Regions from separate parts of the Paenibacillus sp. FSL R7-269 genome, predicted to be linked through region 2. Evidence: riboswitches for the same ligand, from Rfam matches in the RefSeq annotation. Region 2 holds a riboswitch; the other holds the start of a gene.
What was found. Region 2 has a riboswitch for cyclic di-AMP ahead of C162_RS31105 (alpha/beta fold hydrolase). Riboswitches for the same ligand answer to the same signal wherever they lie in the genome.
Positions count from the first base shown of each region.

Region 1 (4,232 bases), on a different contig from region 2:
AAGATTACTGCAAAGGCACAGGCGGCAAAAAACAAACCGCTCATGATCCATTTCTGCATCTGCATCCGTCCCTCCATGTAAGCTGCTGACTCCATTATAGCGGATGGTGAAGCGTTATCATAGTATTTGTGTCAAAAAAATGAACACAAACGATCCATTTTTTTGCAAATCAATCTGTCTCCAGTGCTATTCCTCATAGACCATGCAATAAAAAGGCTTATTGCCGGTCGGGGTGCGGCGTTCATAGGTATCCGTTATAGTGAATCCGCATTTCTGGTAAGCGCGGATGGCGCGCTGGTTCCAGGTCAGCACCTCCAGGTCGATCTCACGCTCCGGGTATCGCGCCCGTGCTGCCTGCACAATAGCCTTCATGAACAGATGCCCCATTCCATGGCCGCACAGCTCGGGCCGCATTCCGACACCAAGCCGGACTACCCCCTCCATCGGAAAGAGCTGGGCGAAGCCGCACAGATCCCCCTGTCCGTTCACTACAGATACATATTGCTCACTGCGAAGCTGCGGGTCTCCGAACTCCACGCCCAGCGCCTGCATCTGCTCCCAGGACATCCAGCCGTAAATATTATACGGAGGCTTGTAGCTCCACTCACAGATCTCAGCGGCATGCTGCGGTTCCATAGGCACCACATAAAAGGTTAACGGGGAGCTAATCATTACGGGAGGCCTCCTTCCAGCCGAAACTGCTTTTAAAGGACGGAAAAGCCGTTTCCACTTGTTCTTCTATTAATTATATACAAAAACAGCCAGTTTCGACGCAAATTCCTTGCGGAAATGCAGAAACTTGACAAACGCCAATAATTATTTTCTGAAAGTACAGAATCGGTGTTTTACAAATATAGAGACGGGTAAGTAATTTTATAGACAAAAAAAAGCCCTTCTCCAAGATTTCGGCAAAAATCTTGGAAAAGAGCGTAGGTTACAAAGAATTATTGTACATCATCGTTGTCTTGGGAATCCGAAGCTACAGTCTTGTAGGCATCTGTACTCATGATTCGTTTGGCGCCAACGTAGCGGTTGACGTAATAGCTGTCACTCAGCGAACTGATGGTTACACCGCGTGAGGAAGAGGCATGGGCGAATTCGCCGTCACCAACATAGATACCTACATGGGATATGCCCTTACCGCTTGTATTGAAGAATACAAGATCGCCTGGTCTCATCTCGTCACGGGACACGTCAGTACCCATCTGGTACTGAGAGCCGGATTGATGGGGCAGGTTAATGCCGATCTTATCAAAAACATACATTGTAAATCCGGAGCAATCAAACCCGTTAGTTGATGTACCGCCGGATACGTATTTGGTTCCGATGGCTTTGTCGATCACTTTATCCATTTTGGAATCCGCGAAAGCGCTTCCTGCTCCGATTGTGAAGATAATGGACAAGCTTAGTACTGCGGCTGCTAGCTTCTTCTTCAAAAGTAAATACCCCTTCCAATGCCTACGAGGTTAGCTTAAGGGTTCGGTTGAAGGTCCCCTATGACCCCTCTTAGAATAGGAGGTCAATTCACCCAAAGTGGTTCCCCCGTTTCCCTAATTCATTAGGGAACTCGGCATGACTGTTGATTAGGATTAGCGGTTCATTCAATACATGACAAAACCTTTGTTAAAAGCGATTCAATAATTACAAAAATGTTACTAAAAGCTCACTGCGATAATTGTAACAAAGACTAAGGCGCTTGGCAATCACTTATAACATATTAATCCATCTTTTTTGCTGTTTTTTAGAGTTATAGCCCTTTCGAAAGACTCATATCTATGCGCCGGGGTTATTTAATATGATTTTTTCTTTGTTTTTGCAATAAAATGCTGTTTCAAGGCTGTGGATTCGGGTAAAAGGTAGAATAAGGAAAAGGAAAAACCCGGAAATGATTACGGCAATAATCATCCCGGGCTCGTATAAGTTACATTTAGTTGTTAGAGGCTGAAATATTCGGGGTATGCTTCAAAGGTTCAATCGTAAGCGACAGCTTGGTAGGCTGTTGTGCTCATTACTCTTTTGGCGCCAACGTAGCGGTTGGCCCAGTAAGACTGGCTCATCGAACTGATGGTTACACCACGTGAACTGGAGGACTGTGCGAACTTCCCGTTTCCAACATAAATACCGACATGGGAAACTCCGTTACCCAGAGTATTGAAGAACACGAGATCTCCGGAGCGTAGATTGCTCTTGGATATTGTTGTTCCAACTTTGTACTGTGCTTTGGATGTACGGGGCAAGGTAAGCCCGACATTCTTGAACACATACTTGGTAAATCCGGAACAGTCGAAGCCGCTGGTGGTTGTGCCCCCGGTTTTATACGACGTTCCAATGGTTTTTGAAATCACAGTATCCATTTTGGAATCTGCGAAGGCACTGCCCGCTCCGAGTGTGAATACCATCACAAGACCCAGCGCCGCTGCGGTGCATTTTTTCTTGAAATTCTGTCTAATCAAAAGATGTACTCCTTCCAGGGCCTGCGAGGTTAGCTTAAGGATTCGGTAGAAGGTTCCCCTATGACCCCTCTAAAGCGAGATCAATTCACCCAAAATATGGTTCCCCCACTTCCCGGTGCAGGGAATTCGGCGTTTTATGCACCAGAACAGTGACTTATCGACATTGATTAAATTGCAATAGATACGGAAGATTCTGTTTGAAAGATTACAACTTTGTTACTAGTGGTACAGGCATCATTGTATCAGACGATTTACCCTTTTGCAAATGCTTTTGTCCTTCTCTTCAAGCAAAAAAGAGTCCTGCTCCCTGATGAGGGGCTGTGACTCTTTTTAGTATGCCGCTGTAGCAGCTTATTATTGTGGAAATGATTTACTGGACCAGAGGTGGTACTGGGCAGCGATTCCCCACATATTGAACAGCGTGGAGGGCAGCGGAGCTGCCTGGCGGAGCATAAGTGCCGGCAATCCGGGATAGAACAGAGCAGAGGCGCTACAGAGCAGAATTACGGCCAGGCTTCCCGCCCCCAGAATGACGGAAATACCGATCGAAGGCATCAACACCTTCAGGCAGATTAGCAGCGAGGAGAACATGCCGGTACCTGCGGTATAGCCGAATTGCATATAGAGCAGAAGCTTGCGGACAAGGAATAGATAGAGCAGCCAGCCCAGCACACAGGGCACAAGCTTGAGCAGGAGCTGAACATCGAGAACGCCGCTGAGCAGATGACGGTACATGCGTGGAAGCAGCCAATAGAGCGGCAGGAGGGTTAGTGCCCATTCGGCCAGGCTGAACGCCAGCACCGGCAGCCCATATTTTCTCATTCCCGGGAAAAAGAACAGTCCCCGCGCTCCGTCGCGCTCCTGATGAAGCTCGTGCAGCAGCCCTGCACGGATAAAGGGAGTCAGCAGCAGCCTTAGCACTGTCAGCGCCAGCAGCATCCACAGCCAGTGCTGGACGGCGGGGTCGGTGCGCAGCGCAGTCTGCCCCTCGATATAATACAGCAGCCTGCCTATTCCGCTGCCGCCGGCATTCGCATCCGGGTAGCGTAGCAGGACGGGGACAACCGCACTTTTAATGAATTTGTACAGGAAATAACCCCAGAACAGCCGGTAGATAAATAGCAGAATCAATATATAGAACTGTTCTTTCATGCTGATCCAACCGCGGGCAATTGAACTTTTCACCATTCCTTCACCTCACCAGACAAGAGTTCCGAGCAGGGTTTCAAGCAGAGTAGATGCGCTAAGCGTCCAGCGGGAGAGTGTGCGCGGCTCAAGCTCCGCCATTTTGAAATTATTAAGATGCCTGCTCTCCAGCAGAATGGAATGCCCCGGATCGATCTCTGCGGAGACCAGCGGAGCTTTATACGCTAACTCAAAGGAGGTAGCCTTACCCTCGTCATTCCAGTATTGCTGCACAGTGTACCCGTCTGCGAAGGTGAATTTCACGGGAACATCAGGGTACAGGCTGCCCTTATTGCTTACATCGACCACAGCGTTATAGCGGATCCCCCCGCCATCGCCGTTGTCCCGTCCGACCGTGAGCCTGATATCATCAACTGCGAAGTCGGGTGCACCCCCGCTATAGACAAAACGCTCAAAATAAGTCTGCCAGGATTGCTTGGTCACTTTCTCCACAACCTTTTGGAAGTCGGCGGTGGACGGATGCTGGAAGCGGTATTTGCGGGCATAGGCGGCGAGGATGGCGTCCATATTCTTGGTTCCGGCGATGCGTTCCATATCCTTCAGCACCAGCTTGCCCCGGATATACACATTGCG
Region 1 covers NZ_ASPS01000056.1:19,583-23,814, reverse strand. Annotated here, with positions in the region: gene C162_RS24745 (c-type cytochrome) at 1-59, opposite strand, end outside; gene C162_RS24740 (GNAT family N-acetyltransferase) at 187-672, opposite strand; gene C162_RS24735 (C40 family peptidase) at 945-1,436, opposite strand; cyclic di-AMP (ydaO/yuaA leader) riboswitch at 1,441-1,583, opposite strand; gene C162_RS24730 (C40 family peptidase) at 1,971-2,399, opposite strand; cyclic di-AMP (ydaO/yuaA leader) riboswitch at 2,457-2,595, opposite strand; gene C162_RS24725 (hypothetical protein) at 2,808-3,641, opposite strand; gene C162_RS24720 (M1 family metallopeptidase) at 3,651-4,232, opposite strand, start outside.
Region 1: linked by a shared signal. The riboswitch ahead of C162_RS24730 (C40 family peptidase) and the one ahead of C162_RS31105 (alpha/beta fold hydrolase) in region 2 are both predicted to bind cyclic di-AMP.

Region 2 (4,232 bases):
GACCTGGGCGAATTATATTCGGGTTGTATCTCCGGGGCCTCTTTCATTTCTGATCTGGAGATGATGCTTCAGGAAAGCGGCTTTACTGAGATCCATATTGAGCCCAAAGACGAATCCAGAACATTTATCAAAGATTGGGTTCCCGGTGCGAACGTTGAGCAATACATCGTCTCTGCTGTGATTAAAGCGAGAAAACAATCTTAAGGAGATGATCTAATGAGAGTGGTCAAGGGTTGTATCGGAAGATGGGCTACCGGCAGGTGGGTCTATTGGAGAAGCAGGGGATTATAGACAAAACGTTTATTGATGTGATGATTATGGAGAAGCTTCTACTATAAAAATGAAGTTAAAAAAGGAGAAGTTCTACCCGTAAACGGAAGAACTTCTCCTTTTAATCAGTTCCAACTACTCCCTACTTACTAACCAATCAGCAACTTGTCCTCTGGGTAACGGTACTTCTGTTTAACACTTTTTTGTGCCAAGGCAAAGGCTAAGGTTAAAGGGCCCAGTCTCCCAATATACATTATAACTATGATGATACATTTACCAATCGGTGACAGATCAGGGGTTAAGCCCATGGACATGCCCACGGTTCCAAAGGCTGATGTAGCTTCAAATAAAAGAGCAAGAATATCCGTATGGCGGGTATATTCAGTAATTGTTAATAAAAAGGTTGCTCCAAGAACAAGGCCTAAGGAGATGGTCATTACAGCCAATGATCTGAAAATAAGATCTTGAGGTATCCGTTTTTTTAGCAGCTGCACATCAGCATTCCCCTTGATGGTTGAGAAGATGCTTAATATGAGTACCGCAAAGGTGGTCGTCTTGATCCCCCCGCCTGTCGAGCCTGATGAAGCTCCTATGAACATCAGAAAGATCATAAAGAACTGGGACGCCGGTAACATCGCACCAATATCAATGGAGTTGAACCCCGCTGTGCGGGTAACCACTCCCTGGAAATATCCACCCCAGATTCTTTCCCCCCATGTGAGTGTACCAAATGTTCTGGTATTAAAAAGCTCAAACACAAATATGACCAGAAACCCTGCAAAACAAAGCACTCCTGAAGTGATTAGCACGATTTTTGTGTGAAAAGACAGAGCCTTCCAGCTTCTCTTGCGGTATAGATCCAGAATCACAATAAATCCAATTCCACCAATGATAAATAAAAATGAAATGACAATATTGACTAACGGATCACCGACATACCGGCTCAGACTATCCGACCATAATGAAAAACCTGCGTTATTAAAGGCCGAGATGGAATGGAAAATTCCATAATATAAGGCTTTGGCAACACCCAGGTCATTTGCCCACCGGACGGTCAACAACAATGCCCCAAGAGTTTCGAAGATAAATGAGATCAGCACAATGCTTAGTGATAACCGGACGACCCCTTGTGTTTCAATGGAGTTCGAAGATTGTTGGATGAGTAAACGCTCCTTCAGCCCAATCTTCTTCCCCAGAATTACGGCAATTAGAACACTGAACGTCATGAATCCTAATCCTCCGATTTGAATGAGGAGCAGGATAATGATTTGTCCAAAGTTGGAGAAGTCGGTTCCTGTATCCAGCACCACCAGTCCAGTGACACACACAGCTGAAGTTGAGGTAAACAATGCATTTAGCCATCCCACACTAGTTCCGGTGGATGAAGATACCGGTAAGGACAACATAATTGTCCCCAGAATGATGGTTACAGCAAAACCTAAAAGAATAATTCTTGATGAGGTTAGACTGAGTTTTCGAGTAAACCAAAGGTACCTTTTTTTAAACATATCACTGGCTCCTGTAATGATTCTTTTCGTAAATAAACAGCGCTGCGTCACCTTCAAGGCTGTGTGTCCAGTGAGAGCATCAGCCAGGTAGCTCTTGTTGAAAACACTGTTGGTCCTTTAGATAATCGAGCAAAAGCCGGTTAAATAATTGCGGTTGACATAGGTGACTAGGATACATGGCATTCTCGATGATCGCTAAATGAGCTTTGGGATACTTAGCCGCTGTTTTTTTAACTTGCTCTAACACCCGCTCATTGTGATTACCTGACACGATCAGCACCGGAATTTGCAGCCGCAGCGCAAACCCGTAACCGTCCGAATACTTCAACGCCATGCGTTGCTTAATCCATTCTGTCGTCCGTTTATGCATAAGCTCTTTTCTCAAGATATGGTAAGCCAAGAGCCACCGGTGATAGGTGATACGTAAAGGCTTGATAAACATTTCAGCAGGGAGATAATGAGAAATCCAGGCACAGAACTGCAACGCTTCTTTCAACTTACTTCCACTAGCAGAGTAATCACCTTGAAAATAACTATCCACCAAAATCATGGTAATCACCCGCTCAGGGAACAGATAGGCGAACTTCTGGGCAAGTATAGCTCCAGTGGAGCAGGCTACAATTACAATCTTTTCTACATCCAGTTTATCTAATAATGCCTTTAGATCCTCAACTTGAGTGTCTAAGATCCGGCCAATCTCAACATTCATCTTCCCCGACAGCCCGTTTCCTCTTAGATCATAGACAATTACTTTCGCGCGCTTACTGAAATATTCCGCCTGTGGTTCAAAAAGATGGTGGGAGGTCGAATAATCATGGATAAAAACGATGGGCAGACCGCTACCCGATATCTCATAATACAAGGTTGTTCCGTTGACATCAACAATAGGCACTGCAGGATTCCCCTCTCATGAACGCTTACGGGGTTAGCTGACGGATTCGGACCTGAGTAGCCCTACTCGATATTCTCGAGATTCACCCCGGAACTTTTGGTTCCCCCGTTTCCTTTACAGGAATTCAGCGGCAAATATCATTTCTCAGATTGCTCCTTACTTCTTTCCGTATGGGTAAGCAGATCGTCTTGTATGCTGTTTTTCCACAAGGGAACGCCCGAACGGTAGGCCGCCCGGCCATTTAGATGGCCTGCGACCGGTGAAGTGATGAATACAAAAAGAATCGCCAGCAGCAGCTTGACACTGATCTCTCCATCTTTGAACCAAAAGTAAAGGAAGCCGCCGCCCAATAAACATAACACCCCGAACGTTGCACTTTTGGTGGCCGCATGTGAACGCAGATAGACATCGGGCAGCCGGATCAGACCAAAGGCACTAATGCCGCAAAAAATGGCGCCCAGCACTACTAGAATCGAGCTAAACAACTCACCTGTCATGCAGTTCCCCTCCTTCTTCCACAACAACCCCACGTTCGATATACCTTGCGAGTGCAGTGGTTCCAATAAACGTCAGAATACCGATAACCAGAATTACCTCAAGAAAATTGCGGGTATCCAGCAGCATACTAATGACAGTAATCATAGCCAGTACATGAATGCCTATCGTATCTAGGGCCGCCACCCTATCCGAACGGGTAGGTCCTTTCAGAAGCCGGTACAGGCACGCGAGTATGGCCATTCCCAGAATGGTCAATGCGGTAGTTAATAGTACGGAGACCATCAGCGGGTCACCTCCATGATCACTTGTTCGAAATTCCCCCGGATCTGCTTCACCATTTCCTCAGCATCTTTGATGTCAATAGCATGAATATATAAGGTCTTCCCATCCCTTGACACGTCGAGAGTTAGCGTGCCAGGAGTCAGACATATCAGACAAGACAACAGTGTAACTTCCCAGGCTGAGGTTAAGGCTGTCTCATAGGCGAATATTCCAGGGCGGATCGCCAGCTTCGGACGAAGAATATGATAAATCACCACAAAGTTCGAGATGGTCAATTCGCGGATAAAGATCAGCAGCAGCTTGAATATGGACCATAGACGTTTTAAATAAAATGGCCGGGCCTGGGGCTTGGATCTTCTGAATAACAGCAGCATCCCTATGCCGAGCAGAAACCCGATAAGAAAAGTGGCGCCGGAGCTGCTATTATTGATTGCCATCCACAATAAAGCAACTAACAGATTAAACAAGAATTGTAGAGTCATTATATCTACTCCTTCAGTATGGCTTGAATGTATTCCGCAGGTGAAGCCAGAACCTCTCCGGCCTGTGCTACATAGGCATATAGAGCATCTGCTCCAATACCCATTGCAATGACAAGCACAAGCAGTGCAGCGGCGACAGCAGAAGCTCTCTTCAGGTTCACAGCAGGCAGTTCTCTCTCAGGTTCATTTCCCCAGAAGGCCAGCCTGAACATCTTGATTAAGGAATACAGCACCATAAAGCTTGAGCCGAGACCGATAAGAGACAGTGTCAGCATACCGGCATCCAAAGCTCCGCGGATG
Region 2 covers NZ_ASPS01000110.1:68,261-72,492, reverse strand. Annotated here, with positions in the region: gene C162_RS31115 (arsenite methyltransferase) at 1-204, shown strand, start outside; partial or broken gene C162_RS35725 (GNAT family N-acetyltransferase) at 216-338, shown strand; gene C162_RS31110 (TrkH family potassium uptake protein) at 420-1,778, opposite strand; gene C162_RS31105 (alpha/beta fold hydrolase) at 1,858-2,670, opposite strand; cyclic di-AMP (ydaO/yuaA leader) riboswitch at 2,678-2,810, opposite strand; gene mnhG (monovalent cation/H(+) antiporter subunit G) at 2,808-3,167, opposite strand; gene C162_RS31095 (Na(+)/H(+) antiporter subunit F1) at 3,157-3,450, opposite strand; gene C162_RS31090 (Na+/H+ antiporter subunit E) at 3,450-3,932, opposite strand; gene C162_RS31085 (Na+/H+ antiporter subunit D) at 3,938-4,232, opposite strand, start outside.